DNA from 2 places in the Streptomyces sp. NPDC050315 genome. Region 2 is predicted to be linked to the other one. Evidence: predicted binding sites of a transcription regulator. Region 2 holds the regulator's gene; the other holds the start of a gene.
What was found. The regulator HrcA, encoded in region 2, represses chaperone genes, less so after heat shock. The targets are predictions, from matches to a motif close to TTNGCACTCNGNNNNNCNGAGTGCNAA.

Region 1 (7,174 bases), on a different contig from region 2:
CGGTCGCTCAGTACTGGGCGCACGACCAGGTCGTCCCACTCGGCCTCGGCGGCCGGGTCGGCGCCCGGCACCTCCGGATACCGGAAGGCCAGCGCGATCTCGCAGTCGCCGCCGCGCAGCATCTCGATGGAGCGCGGCGGCTCCGCCTCGTCCAGCGAAACCGCCGTGCCGGGGTGCGCGGCCCGCATCGCGGCCAGCGCGGTCGGCACCAGCGTGGAGCTGCCGGACGGGAAGGAGACCAGCCGGACCCGCCCGGCGCGCAGCCCGGCGATCGCCGCGACCTCCTCCTCGGCGGCGGTGAGCCCGGCGAGGATGCCGGCGGCGTGCCGCACGAGGGCCTGGCCGGCCTCGGTGAGCCGCATCTCGCGGCCGGCGCGGATGATCAGCGGCGTGCCCGCCGACTGTTCGAGCGCCTTCATCTGCTGGGAGACGGCGGGCTGAGTGCAGCCGAGCTCGCGCGCGGCGGCGGAGAAGGAGTCGGTCCGCGCGACGGCGCGCAGCACGCGGAGATGACGGGCCTCGATCATGTCTCAAGCATAAGCACCACTTGGGGCGAGCACGGATAATTCACTCGCCACTTTGGCGCTGTGGCGGCCGTACGACGCGGACAACCGGCGCGAATCGCACCAACAATGGGCCGGATGTGAGCGGTTCACGGTGCCGATAGCGTTCTCTTATGACGACTGCATTGGTCACGGGAGCGACGGCAGGGATCGGGGCGGCGTTCGCGCGCCGGCTGGCGGCCGACGGACACAACCTGGTGCTGGTGGCCCGTAATGAGGAGAAGCTGCGCGAGCACGCGGCCGAGCTGCACGACCGGCACGGCATCGAGGCCGGTGTGCTGGTCGCCGATCTGGCGACGGAGGAGGGCATCGCGGCCGTCGAGGAACGGCTCGCCGACCGCAAGAACCCGGTCGACCTGCTGGTGAACAACGCGGGCTTCGGCAACAAGGGCGAGTTCCTCGAAGTACCGATGGCCGACGAGCTGACGATGCTGAAGGTGCACTGCGAGGCGGTGCTGCGGCTGACCTCGGCGGCGGTGAAGGGGATGCGCGAGCGGCGGCGCGGCGGCGTGGTCAACGTCGCCTCGGTCGCGGCCTTCGTGCCGCGCGGCACGTACGGCGCGAGCAAGGCGTGGGTCGTGCAGTTCACCCAGGGCGCGGCGCGCGACCTGGCGGGGAGCGGGGTGCGGCTGATGGCCCTGTGCCCGGGCTTCGTCCGTACGGAATTCCACGAGCGGGCCGGGATGGGCACGGACAACATCCCGGACTGGATGTGGCTGGACGCGGACAACCTGGTCGACGCGGCCATGAAGGACCTCGCCCGCGGCAAGTCCCTCTCCATCCCCGACCCGCGCTACAAGGCCCTGATGGGCGTCGTAAAGCTCGCCCCGCGCAACCTGCTGGGCGGGGTCACGTCCCGGACGGGGCGCAAGTACGGGCCGCAGTAGCCCTCACGTACCGGAAAAGCCCGAGGCCCGGCTCCCGTCACGGACGGGGGCCGGGCCTCGTTGCGGAGTCAGCTCACACTCAGTGGGAGTGGCCGTGACCGTGGCCGTGACCGGCCTCGGCCTCTTCCTCGGCCGGCTTCTCGACGACCAGGGTCTCGGTCGTCAGCAGCAGCGAAGCGATCGACGCGGCGTTCTCCAGGGCGGAGCGGGTGACCTTGACCGGGTCGATGACGCCGGCCTTCACCAGGTCGCCGTACTCGCCGGTCGCGGCGTTGAAGCCCTGGCCCTTGTCGAGCTCGGCGACCTTCGAGGTGATGACGTAGCCCTCAAGACCGGCGTTCTCGGCGATCCAGCGCAGCGGCTCGACGGCGGCGCGGCGGACGACGGCGACACCGGTGGCCTCGTCGCCCTCCTTGCCGAGGTTGCCCTCGAGCACCTTGACGGCGTGGACCAGCGCGGAGCCACCACCGGAGACGATGCCCTCCTCGACCGCGGCGCGGGTCGCGGAGATGGCGTCCTCCAGACGGTGCTTCTTCTCCTTGAGCTCGACCTCGGTGGCCGCACCCACGCGGATGACGCAGACGCCACCGGCGAGCTTGGCGAGGCGCTCCTGGAGCTTCTCGCGGTCCCAGTCCGAGTCGGTGGACTCGATCTCGGCCTTGATCTGGTTGACGCGGCCCTGCACGTCCTCGGAGTTGCCGCCACCGTCGACGATGGTGGTGTCGTCCTTGGTGACGGTCACGCGGCGGGCGGTGCCCAGCACGTCCAGACCGGCCTGGTCGAGCTTGAGGCCGACCTCCTCGGCGATGACGGTCGCACCGGTCAGGGTGGCCATGTCGCCGAGCATCGCCTTGCGGCGGTCGCCGAAGCCGGGGGCCTTCACGGCAACGGCGTTGAAGGTGCCGCGGATCTTGTTCACGACCAGGGTCGACAGGGCCTCGCCCTCGACGTCCTCGGCGATGATCAGCAGCGGCTTGGAGCCACCGGCCTGGATGACCTTCTCCAGCAGCGGCAGCAGGTCCTGGATCGAGCCGATCTTGCCCTGGTGGATCAGGATGTACGGGTCCTCGAGGACGGCCTCCATCCGCTCCTGGTCGGTGACCATGTACGGGGAGAGGTAGCCCTTGTCGAAGGCCATGCCCTCGGTGAAGTCGAGCTCCAGGCCGAAGGTGTTGGACTCCTCGACGGTGATGACACCGTCCTTGCCGACCTTGTCCATCGCCTCGGCGATGAGCTCGCCGACCTGCTTGTCCTGGGCGGACAGGCCGGCCACGGCGGCGATGTCCTCCTTGGAGTCGATCGGGCTGGCGATCGCGAGGAGGTCGTCGGACACGGCCTTGACGGCGGCGTCGATGCCCTTCTTCAGGGCGGCCGGGGAGGCACCGGCGGCGACGTTGCGCAGGCCCTCGCGGACCAGCGCCTGGGCCAGCACGGTGGCGGTGGTCGTACCGTCACCCGCGATGTCGTTGGTCTTGGTCGCCACCTCCTTCACCAGCTGGGCGCCGAGGTTCTCGTACGGGTCGTCGACCTCGACCTCGCGGGCGATGGTGACACCGTCGTTGGTGATGGTCGGGGCGCCGAACTTCTTGTCGATGACGACGTTGCGGCCCTTGGGGCCGATCGTCACCTTGACCGTGTCGGCAAGCTTGTTGACGCCGCGCTCGAGGGCGCGACGGGCGTCCTCGTCGAACTTCAGAATCTTCGCCATGAGTTACGTGTCCTTAGTCGTACTCTCAACGAAATGCGCCCCTGCCCCGGGTGGTGAGACGCGGGAACCAGGGGCGCAGATCAGAACAGCTGGGGTGAAGCGTCGGCCTGGGAAATCCCAGGTCCCGGCTTACTTCTCGACGATCGCGAGAACGTCGCGGGCCGAGAGGACGAGGTACTCCTCGCCGTTGTACTTCACCTCGGTGCCGCCGTACTTGCTGTAGAGCACGACGTCGCCGACGGAAACGTCGAGCGGAAGACGGTTACCGTCCTCGAAGCGGCCCGGGCCCACGGCCAGGACAACGCCCTCCTGGGGCTTCTCCTTGGCGGTGTCCGGAATGACCAGGCCCGAAGCCGTGGTCTGCTCGGCGTCGAGCGGCTGGACCACAATGCGGTCCTCGAGCGGCTTGATGGCAACCTTGGAGCTGGCGGTCGTCACGATCCGACCTCCCCCTTCGGAGATCTCACGGGGTTAACTGTCTGAGGTGGCGACCAGGTGGATCCGTCGTCGCGGGTGCCGGACCTGCCCGTCGCTGTGTTTGGCACTCTCCAGTGGTGAGTGCCAGCAGCGAGACTATGACGCGGTTAGCACTCGGTCAAGCGGAGTGCCAACGTGGCTTGGAAAGAGATCCGTGACCTGTCGGTCAGGAGTTCCGTGGCCTGTCCGGTCGGCGGTTCCGTGACTGCCCCAGAATGGGCCGGGTGAACCCTCTCGACTCCTTCTCCGCGCTGCTCACCGACGAGGGCCGGGCCCTGCTGGCCGGCCTCCGCGACCACGACCCCGCCCAGGAACTCGCCACCGCCACCCGGCTGCGCCGCGAGCACCCCGCAGAGCTGGTGTCGGCGGCACTCGGGCAGGCCCGGCTGCGGCAGCGGGCGGTCGCGAAGTTCGGTGCCGAGGACGCGTACCGGATGTTCTTCACCCCGAACGGCGTCGAGCAGTCCACCCGCCGCACCGTCGCCGTCCACCGCGCCGCGCGGCTGGCCGCGCTCGGCGTACGGTCCGTCGCCGACCTGTGCTGCGGCATCGGCGGCGACGCCATCGCGTACGCCCGGGCGGGCATCAGCGTCCTGGCGGTGGACCGCGACCCGCTGACCGCAGAGGTGGCGCGCGCGAACGCCGAGGTGCTGGGCCTGGCCGACCTCATCGAGGTGCGCTGCGCGGACGTCACGGAGATCGACACGAGCCCGTACGACGCCGTCTTCGTGGACCCGGCGCGGCGGGGCGGCCGCGGCCGCGTCTTCGACCCCGAGGCGTACTCCCCGCCCCTCTCCTGGGCGATCGAGGCGGCCCGCAAGGCCCCGCACGCCGCGCTGAAGATCGCCCCCGGCATCCCGCACGAGGCGATCCCCGAGGACGCCGCCGCGGAGTGGATCTCGGACGGCGGCGACGTGAAGGAGGCCGTGCTCTGGTTCGGCACGGAGCCCGGCGCGATGCGGGCGACCCTGCTGCCTTCGGGTGCCTCGCTCGGCACCACGGCGCCACTCCCGGACCCGTCCGTACGTCCCGTCGGCCGTTACCTCTACGAGCCGGACGGTGCCGTCATCCGCGCGCACCTGGTCGCGGAGGTCGCGGCCGAGCTGGACGGCGGACTGATCGACGAGACCATCGCGTACATCACCGCCGACGAGCTGCGCCCCACCCCGTACGCCGCCGCCTACGAGATCACCGATGAGCTGCCCTTCAACCTCAAGAAGCTGAAGGCACTCCTTCGGGAACGCGAGATCGGCGTGTTGACGGTCAAGAAGCGCGGCTCCGCCGTCGAGCCGGAGGAGATCCGCCGCAAGGTGAAGCTCCGCGGCCCGAACGCGGCCACGGTCCTCCTCACCCGCGTCGCGGGCGCCCCGACGATGCTCGTCGGACAGCCCGCGACACCGGTCAGCGGCTGATCACGAGTACAGGTTGTCCTTGCTGACCTCGTGCACGTGATCGTGGCCGTGCTGGTGGGAGTGCGGGACGCCGTGCCGGTGCTCGTGGCCCGGGGCCGGGACGTGCGGCTCGGTGACCGGGAGGGAGGAGTCGGCGGACAGCTCCCAGGCGGAGTGCGGGCGGTTCCGGGCGACCATCTCGGCGCCCAGGGCCGCGACCATCGCGCCGTTGTCCGTGCACAGCTTCGGGCGCGGCACGCGCAGCGTGATGCCCGCGTCCTCGCAGCGCCGCTCGGCCATCGCGCGCAGCCGCGAGTTGGCCGCGACGCCGCCGCCGATCATCAGGTGATCCACGCCGTGGTCCTTGCAGGCCCGTACGGCCTTACGGGTGAGGACGTCCACGACCGCCTCCTGGAAGGACGCGGAGACGTCCGCCACCGGCACCTCTTCACCGGCCGCGCGCTTGGCCTCGATCCAGCGGGCCACGGCGGTCTTCAGGCCGGAGAAGGAGAAGTCGTACTTCGGGTCGCGCGAGCCGGTCAGGCCACGCGGGAACGCGATCGCCTCCGGGTCGCCCTCGCGGGCCATGCGGTCGATGACCGGGCCGCCGGGGAAGCCGAGGTTCAGCACCCGGGCGACCTTGTCGAACGCCTCGCCCGCCGCGTCGTCGATCGTCGAGCCCAGCGGCCGCACGTCGGAGGTGATGTCCGGCGCCAGCAGCAGCGAGGAGTGGCCGCCGGAGACCAGCAGGGCCATCGTCGGCTCGGGCAGCGCGCCGTGTTCGAGCTGGTCGACGCAGATGTGCGAGGCGAGGTGGTTGACGCCGTACAGCGGCTTGCCGAGGGCGTACGCGTACGCCTTGGCCGCCGAGGTACCGACGAGGAGGGCGCCGGCGAGGCCCGGACCGGCCGTGACCGCGATGCCGTCCAGGTCGGAGGCGGCGACGCCGGCCTCCTTCAGGGCGCGCTGGATCGTGGGGACCATGGCCTCCAGGTGGGCGCGGGAAGCGACCTCGGGGACGACGCCGCCGAAGCGGGCGTGTTCGTCGACGCTGGAGGCGACCGCGTCGGCCAGGAGGGTGTGGCCGCGGACGATGCCGACACCGGTTTCGTCGCAGGAGGTCTCGATGCCGAGGACGAGCGGTTCGTCAGCCATTGATCGGTGTTCCTTGTACGAGGGATTCGGTGGTGTAGCGCATGACCAGGGCGTCGATGTTGCCCGGCTGGTAGTAGCCGCGGCGGAAGCCGATGGGCTCGAAGCCGAAGCGTTCGTACAGCCGCTGGGCCCGGTGGTTGTCGACGCGTACTTCGAGGAGCACTTCGTGGCACTCGAAGGTGTTCGCGGCGGTGAGCAGGTCGGTCAGCAGCCGGCCGCCGAGCCCGGTGCCCCACTGGTCGCGCGCGGTGGCGATGGTCTGGACGTCGCCGGTGCCGTCCACGGCGGCGAGGCCGCCGTAGCCGACGAGCCGGCCGTCCCGCTCGGCGACGGTGTAGTGCCGGTTGGCGCCGGGCCCGCGCGTGTGTGCCAGCTCGGACCAGAACATGCCCCGGGACCAGGCGTCCTCCGGGAACAGCTCTTCCTCCAGCGCCAGCACCGGCTCGATGTCCCACCAGCGCATCTCGCGCAGCGTGGCGGCCGGCGCTGTGGCGGCGGGCGCTGTAGCGGCCGGCGCGCCCGGGGGCGTGCTCCCGGGCCGGCCGGTGGGCTGGTCGGCATGGGCGGTCACTTGGGGGTGACCACCTTGTAGTTGGCGGGCACCTGGGCGTCGGGGCGGCGCAGGTACAGCGGCCGCGGCGGCAGCAGCTCCTCGCCTCGGGCCAGCTTCTCGGCGGCGAGCGTGCCGAGGGCGGCCGCCGACTGGTACTCGGGCCCGTCCGTGCGTACGCCGTCGAACGTGTCGGCGTACAGGAGCGCGCCCGCGCCCACGGCCAGCACCCCGGCGACCTGCTCGGCGATGTCGGCCGGGCGGTCGACGGCCGGGTCGGTCAGCCGGGTACGGAAGTTTTCGTACCGGGCCCAGTAGACCTCCTTGCGGCGCGCGTCCGTGGCGACCACGAACGGCTCCTCGATCCCGGAGGCGTACGCGATGCCGTCCAGCGTGCACAGGCCGTGCACCGGCACGTCCAGGGCGGCGCCGAAGGTGGCGGC
Region 2 (7,174 bases):
TCCAGTCCTGGCCGTGGGGGATCGAGGGCCACCCCGGGATGCCTACCGAGGCGGGCTTCACGGCCTCCCAGATGTCGATGTACGGGTGGCCGACGATCAGGACGTTCGCGTCCGTGACCGAGGCCGCGATGCGGGATTCCTTGGAGCCGGGGACGAGGTGGTCGACGAGGACGCCGAGGCGGGCGTCCGGGCCGGGGGAGAAGGAGCGGACGATCGCCGGGAGGTCGTCGATGCCCTCCAGGTACTCCACCACCACGCCCTCGATGCGCAGGTCGTCGCCCCAGACGCGTTCGACCAGCTCCGCGTCGTGGCGGCCCTCCACGTAGATGCGGCCGGCGCGGGCGACGCGGGCGCGGGCGCCCGGGACGGCGAGGGAGCCGGAGGCCGTGCGCTGCGGGCCCCGGGGGCGTGCGGGCGCGGCGGAGGGGCGTACGAGAGTGACGACCTTGCCTTCGAGGAGGAAGCCGCGCGGGGTCATCGGGAAGACGCGGTGTTTGCCGAAGCGGTCCTCCAGGGTGACGGTCAGGCCCTCGGCCGTCTTCTCGCAGCGGACGACGGCACCGCAGTAGCCGGTGGTGACCTCCTCGACGACGAGGTCCGGCTCGGCGGGGACCTCGGGCGCGGGGCGCTGCTTCTTCCAAGGGGGAGTGAGGTCGGGGCCGTATTCTCTGCTGCGCATTCGACAGACGATATGCGGGGAGCGGGGCGCCCGTGCGGGCTATTCGGGCGACACGCCGAAGCGGCGGGCCAGCTCGTCGCGCTGGGTGCGGACGAAGCGGGCATCCACGACGGCGCCGTGGCCGGGGACGTAGCGGGCGTCCTCGCCGCCGAGGGAGAGGAGCCGGTCCAGCGCGGCCGGCCAGCAGGCGGGCAGCGCGTCCGGGCCGGCCTGCGGCTCGCCCGACTCCTCGACGAGGTCGCCGCAGAACACCACCTCGGGTTCGCCCGCGCCGCCCCGCACGCACACCGCCAGGTCGTGCGCGCTGTGCCCGGGACCGACGTTCGCCAGTAGGACGTGCCGGTCGCCAAGATCGAGCGTGCGTTCGCCGCAGACCGCGTGCTGCGGGACCACCAGGGTGTCCACCGCCTCGGCCGCCGCGTCCGGATCGGCCCCGTTCCGTACCGCGTCGCCGAGCAGCGCCTCCGGCTCGCGGCGCAGCAGCTCGGCCATCCCGGTCGCCCCGAAGACCGTCACACCCGCGAACGCCGCCGTGCCCAGTACATGATCGAAGTGCGGGTGGGTGAGGGCGATGTGGGACACCTCACGGCCCAGCACGCCACGCACCTGGCGGCGCAGCTCGGCGCCCTCGGCCAGCCCGGACCCGGTGTCGACCAGGAGGACGCCGGTGGCACCGGCCACGACGCCGACCGTGGCGTCCCAGTGCGGCAGCCGGCGTCGGGCGACCCCGTCGGCGAGCCGCTCCCACCCTGCCTCTTCCCAACTCGTGCGCATACCGCGACGCTAGCCCGGATACGCCGAAATCGCGCGCGGCCGACCGGCTGACCTGGGCGTATCCCGGGGACACGGACCGGCCGCGGCACGATACGGTGGCCCGCCGGGCCGCGCGCCGCGGTGCCCGGCCTTGCCCTGCCCGTGCTACCCGGCCGTACACTGGTTCAGGGTTTGGCACTCGGACCGGTCGAGTGCCAGGGACAGCCGGCCGGACCCCGGCCGGACAGGCGGCCGCAGCGGCCCAGGGGAGAGCGCGGGACTGGAGGTGTGCGCGATGCTCAGCGAACGCAGACTCGAAGTGCTGCGTGCCATCGTCCAGGACTACGTGGGCACCGAGGAGCCGGTCGGCTCCAAGGCCCTCACGGAGCGCCACCGGCTCGGCGTCTCGCCGGCCACGGTCCGCAACGACATGGCGGTGCTGGAGGAGGAGGGCTTCATCGCCCAGCCTCACACGAGCGCCGGACGCATCCCCACCGACAAGGGCTACCGCCTCTTCGTCGACAAGCTGGCGGCCGTCAAGCCGCTCTCCGGCCCCGAGCGCCGGGCGATCCACAGCTTCCTCGACAGCGCGGTGGACCTCGACGACGTCGTGGCGCGTACGGTACGGCTGCTCGCGCAGCTGACCCGGCAGGTCGCGGTGGTCCAGTACCCCTCGCTGACCCGGTCCACCGTCCGGCACGTCGAGCTGCTGTCGCTGGCCCCGGCCCGGCTGATGCTCGTCCTGATCACGGACACCGGGCGGGTCGAGCAGCGCATGATCGACTGCCCCGCGCCGTTCGGCGAAACGTCCCTGGCGGACCTGCGGGCCCGGCTGAACAGCAGGGTCGTGGGGCGCCGGTTCACCGATGTGCCGCAGCTGGTGCAGGACCTCCCCGAGTCCTTCGAGGCGGAGGACCGCGGCACGGTCTCGACAGTGCTGTCGGTGTTGCTGGAGACTCTGGTGGAGGAGACCGAAGAGCGGCTGATGATCGGCGGTACCGCCAATCTCACGCGCTTCGGACATGATTTCCCGCTGACGATCCGGCCGGTGCTGGAGGCACTCGAGGAGCAGGTCGTGCTCCTCAAGCTGCTGGGAGAGGCCAAGGATTCGAGCATGACCGTGCGCATCGGGCACGAGAACGCTCACGAGGGCCTCACTTCCACATCGGTCGTCGCCGTCGGCTACGGTTCGGGCGACGAGGCAGTCGCCAAACTCGGCGTGGTCGGACCGACCCGCATGGACTACCCCGGAACGATGGGAGCGGTACGCGCAGTGGCACGTTACGTCGGACAGATCCTGGCGGAGTCGTAAGTGGCCACGGACTATTACGCGGTCCTCGGTGTCAGCCGCGACGCCTCGCAGGACCAGATCAAGAAGGCTTTCCGGCGGCTGGCGCGCGAGCTGCACCCGGACGTGAACCCGGATCCCAAGACCCAGGAGCGGTTCAAGGAGATCAACGCCGCTTACGAGGTGCTGTCGGACCCGCAGAAGAAGCAGGTCTACGACCTCGGCGGCGACCCGATGTCCCAGGGCGGCGGCGCGGGCGGCGCCGGCTTCGGCGCGGGCTTCGGCAATTTCTCCGACATCATGGACGCGTTCTTCGGCACGGCGTCGCAGCGCGGGCCGCGCTCGCGCACCCGCCGCGGCCAGGACGCGATGATCCGGCTGGACGTGGAGCTGCACGAGGCCGCGTTCGGTACGACCAAGGACATCCAGGTCGACACCGCGATCGTGTGCACGACCTGTACGGGCGAGGGCGCCGCGCCCGGCACCTCCGCGCAGACCTGTGACATGTGCCGAGGCCGCGGTGAGGTCTCGCAGGTCACCCGGTCCTTCCTGGGCCAGGTCATGACCTCGCGGCCCTGCCCGCAGTGCCAGGGCTTCGGCACGGTCGTGCCGACCCCGTGCCCCGAGTGCGCGGGCGACGGCCGCATCCGGTCCCGCCGTACGCTCACGGTCAAGATCCCGGCCGGTGTCGACAACGGCACCCGGATCCAGCTCGCGGGCGAGGGCGAGGTCGGCCCCGGCGGCGGCCCCGCCGGCGACCTGTACGTCGAGATCCACGAGGTCGCGCACCCGGTCTTCCAGCGCCGCGGCGACGACCTGCACTGCACGGTCACGATCCCGATGACCGCGGCGGCGCTGGGCACGAAGTGCCCGCTGGAGACGCTGGACGGGGTCCGGGACGTCGACATCCGGCCCGGCACCCAGTCCGGCCAGTCGATCCCGCTGCACGGCTGCGGCATCACGCACCTGCGCGGCGGCGGCCGCGGTGACCTCGTCGTACACGTCGAGGTTCAGACCCCCGGCAAGCTCGACCCGGAGCAGGAAGAGCTGCTGCGCCGCCTGGCCAAGCTCCGCGGCGAGGAACGCCCGACGGGACAGTTCCAGCCGGGGCAGCAGGGGCTGTTCTCGCGCCTGAAGGACGCCTTCAACGGACGGTAGAAACCGTAGAACTGTGTGTACGCGTCACGGTCGCCCCGATTCCAGGGACGGCCGTGACGCGTGACACGATGTGGGCATGTCCACCGCGCTGACCGATCTGTGCCGCCACCCGATCGTGCAGGCCCCCATGGCGGGCGGCGCCTCGTGTCCCGAGCTGACCGCCGCCGTCAGCGCGGCCGGCGGTCTGGGCTTTCTCGCGGCCGGATACAAGACGGCCGACGGCATGTACCAGGAGATCAAGCAGGTACGCGGGCTGACCGACCGCCCCTTCGGCGTGAACCTCTTCATGCCGCAGCCGGAGCTCGCCGACGCCGCCGCCGTCGAGGTCTACCGCGAACAGCTCGCGGGCGAGGCCACCTGGTACGAGACCGAGCTCGGCGACACCGCGGGCTCCGCCGACGACGGGTACGACGCCAAGCTCGCGATCCTGCTCGAGGACCCCGTGCCGGTGGTCTCCTTCACCTTCGGCTGCCCCGACCGCAAGACCCTGCAGGCCCTCGACAGGGCCGGTACGTACACCGTTGTCACCGCCACCACGGCCGCCGAGGCACGCGCCGCGCAGGAGGCGGGCGCCGACGCCGTGTGCGTCCAGGGCATAGAGGCGGGCGGCCACCAGGGCACGCACCGCGACGACCCGCAGAGCGACGGCACCGGCGCGGGCGTCGGCCTGCTCACGCTGATCGCCGAGGTCCGCGCGGCCGTCCGGCTGCCGGTGATCGCCGCGGGCGGGCTGATGCGCGGCGCGCAGATCGCCGCCGTACTGACGGCGGGCGCGGCCGCGGCCCAGCTCGGCACGGCCTTCCTGCCCTGCCCCGAGTCCGGCGCCCACCCGCTGCACAAGCAGGCCCTGACCGACCACCTCTTCACTCGTACGGAGCTGACCCGGGCGTTCTCCGGCCGTCCGGCGCGCGGCCTGGCGAACCGTTTCCTGCGCGAGCACGGCCCGTACGCCCCGGCCGCCTATCCGGCCGTCCACTACCTCACCTCCCCGGTCCGCAAGGCCGCCGCCAAGGCCGGCGACCCGCAGGCCATGAACCTGTGGGCGGGCCAGGGCCACCGGCTGGCCCGGCAGCTGCCCGCGGGCGAGCTGATGGAGGTACTGGTGGCCGAACTGGCCGCCGCACGCGGCACGTTGCAGCAAGGAGCCACCTCATGACCGCACCGGTCTTCCTCGTCGAACCGGACACGCTGGCCGCCGCCGCACCGGGGGCGACGCTCACCCTGGACGGCCCGGAAGGGCGGCACGCGGTGTCCGTACGGCGGCTGCGCGCCGGCGAGGAGATCGTGCTGACGGACGGCGCGGGCACCGGCGCGTACGGGACGGTCGCCGCGGTCGAGGGCAAGGACCGCCTCGAGGTCGCGGTGACGGAGGTACGGACCGAGGCGGCGCCGCGGCCGCGCATCACCGTCGTACAGGCGCTGCCCAAGGGCGACCGCGGTGAACTGGCCGTGGAGACCATGACCGAGACCGGCGTGGACGCGATCGTGCCGTGGCAGGCGGCCCGCTGTGTGACGCAGTGGAAGGGCGAGCGGGGCGCCAAGTCGCTGACGAAGTGGCGCAATACGGCGCGCGAGGCCGGTAAGCAGGCCCGCAGGCTGACGTTCCCGGAGGTCGCGGACGCGGCCACCACGAAGGACGTGGCGGCGCTGCTGACCGGCGCCGCCTTCGCCGCCGTACTGCACGAAGAAGGCAGCGAGCCGCTGGCCCGCGCCGAACTCCCCGCCGACGGCGGCATCGTGCTCGTCGTCGGCCCCGAGGGCGGCGTCTCGCCGGAGGAGCTGGAGCTGTTCGCGGCGGCGGGCGCGAAGCCGTACCGGCTGGGGGCGAGCGTGCTGCGCACCTCCACCGCCGGCACGGCCGCGGCCGCGCTGCTGCTGGGGCGTACCGGCCGCTGGGACTGAGCGCCCGGCCGGTGCGGGGGTCAGATCAGGGTCGCGTCGAGCGTGATGTTCTTGACGCCCGCCAGGGCCTGGCTGACCGGGCAGTTCTTCTTGGCGTCCTCGGCCGCGACCTGGAAGTCCGCCTCCGAGAGGCCGGGTACCCGGGCCTTGACGGTCAGCGCGATGGCGGTGATGCCCTCGCCCGGCTGGAACGTGACGTCGGCCTGGGTGTCGAGCGTCTCGACCGTGTAGCCCTTGCCCGCCAGGCCGTTCGAGAACGCCATGGAGTAGCAGGAGGAGTGGGCCGCCGCGATCAGCTCCTCGGGGCTGGTCTTGCCGCCGGGCTCCTCAGCGCGGGCCGGCCAGCTCACGTCGTACGTACCGATCTTGGAGGACTCCAGGGCCACCTGGCCCTTGCCCTCCATCAGGTTGCCTTCCCAGTGGGTCCTGGCCGTGCGCGTCGTTGCCATGTGCGTCGCTCCCGTATGTGGCGGTGTGGCGATACCTGGTTGTGCGGGGCCCAGGTTAGTGAGGATCGGGACGGGCGGGGGAGCGCCGCGCGGAGTTGGCCGGAGCGGGCCTGTCGGGCCGTACGGCGGCGATGGCACGCTGCGGGGCATGAAGGGACGCGTGCGGGGCCGTTGGTTACGGGCGTTGGCAGCGGCGGGTGCCGCGGGTGCGGTGGCCGTCGGAACAGCGGCATGTGAGCCAACGGGTTACTCCAACACCTCGGCGATAGCGGTGACCACGGATCGCCAGGGGACCCGGGCGCTGGAGTGGGAGAGCGTCGACGTGCGGTGGCTGAGCTGTACGGCGTCGGCACCGAACGGCGGCGCACCGGCCGCCACGCCCGGCGCGGGCGGTGGCAGCGCCCGGGTCGACTGCCAGGGCGAGACGGCGAGCGGCGAGCGGATCACGATCCGGGGGCCGGTGACCAGGGAGGTCAGCGGCCGCTGCGTGGAGGGCAGGGGCCTGGTCGCGCGGGTCGGCGACCGGCAGATCTTCCGCACGGACACGATCGGCAACTGCGACGCGCCGGGGGCGTCGCCGGACGCCGGTAATCCGGATAACCCCGGGAACCCCGATAACCCCGGGAACCCCGATAACCCCGGGAACCCTGATAACCCCGGTAACTCTGAGGATTCCGGCGACTCCGGCAATCCCGGTAACTCCGATGACTCCGGTAACCCCGGGAACTCTGGCGACTCCGAGGACTCCGGTAAGTGGCAGGACGACGGCAGCCACGACGACGGTCACCATGACGACGGCAAGTGGCAGGACGACGGCAAGTGGCAGGACGACGGCAAGTGGCAGGACGACGGCAGTCACGACGACGGCAGCCACGACGAGGGCAACCACGACGACGGCAAATGGCACGACGACGGCAACCACGACGACTGCCCGGACGGCGACCG

Region 1: the regulator HrcA is predicted to act here: its motif matches at 3,743-3,769, upstream of groES (co-chaperone GroES).

Annotation. Positions count from the first base shown of each region.
Region 1 is NZ_JBFAKN010000007.1:167,969-175,142, reverse strand. It holds gene AB0I82_RS26265 (LysR family transcriptional regulator) at 1-527, opposite strand, end outside; gene AB0I82_RS26260 (SDR family oxidoreductase) at 677-1,450, shown strand; gene groL (chaperonin GroEL) at 1,530-3,158, opposite strand; gene groES (co-chaperone GroES) at 3,288-3,596, opposite strand; gene AB0I82_RS26245 (methyltransferase domain-containing protein) at 3,860-5,047, shown strand; gene tsaD (tRNA (adenosine(37)-N6)-threonylcarbamoyltransferase complex transferase subunit TsaD) at 5,048-6,181, opposite strand; gene rimI (ribosomal protein S18-alanine N-acetyltransferase) at 6,174-6,644, opposite strand; gene tsaB (tRNA (adenosine(37)-N6)-threonylcarbamoyltransferase complex dimerization subunit type 1 TsaB) at 6,749-7,174, opposite strand, start outside.
Region 2 is NZ_JBFAKN010000002.1:808,291-815,464, reverse strand. It holds gene AB0I82_RS10655 (DUF3097 domain-containing protein) at 1-679, opposite strand, end outside; gene AB0I82_RS10650 (MBL fold metallo-hydrolase) at 719-1,453, opposite strand; gene hrcA (heat-inducible transcriptional repressor HrcA) at 1,728-2,744, shown strand; gene dnaJ (molecular chaperone DnaJ) at 2,745-3,878, shown strand; gene AB0I82_RS10635 (nitronate monooxygenase) at 3,955-5,034, shown strand; gene AB0I82_RS10630 (16S rRNA (uracil(1498)-N(3))-methyltransferase) at 5,031-5,780, shown strand; gene AB0I82_RS10625 (OsmC family protein) at 5,801-6,229, opposite strand; gene AB0I82_RS10620 (hypothetical protein) at 6,501-7,174, shown strand, end outside.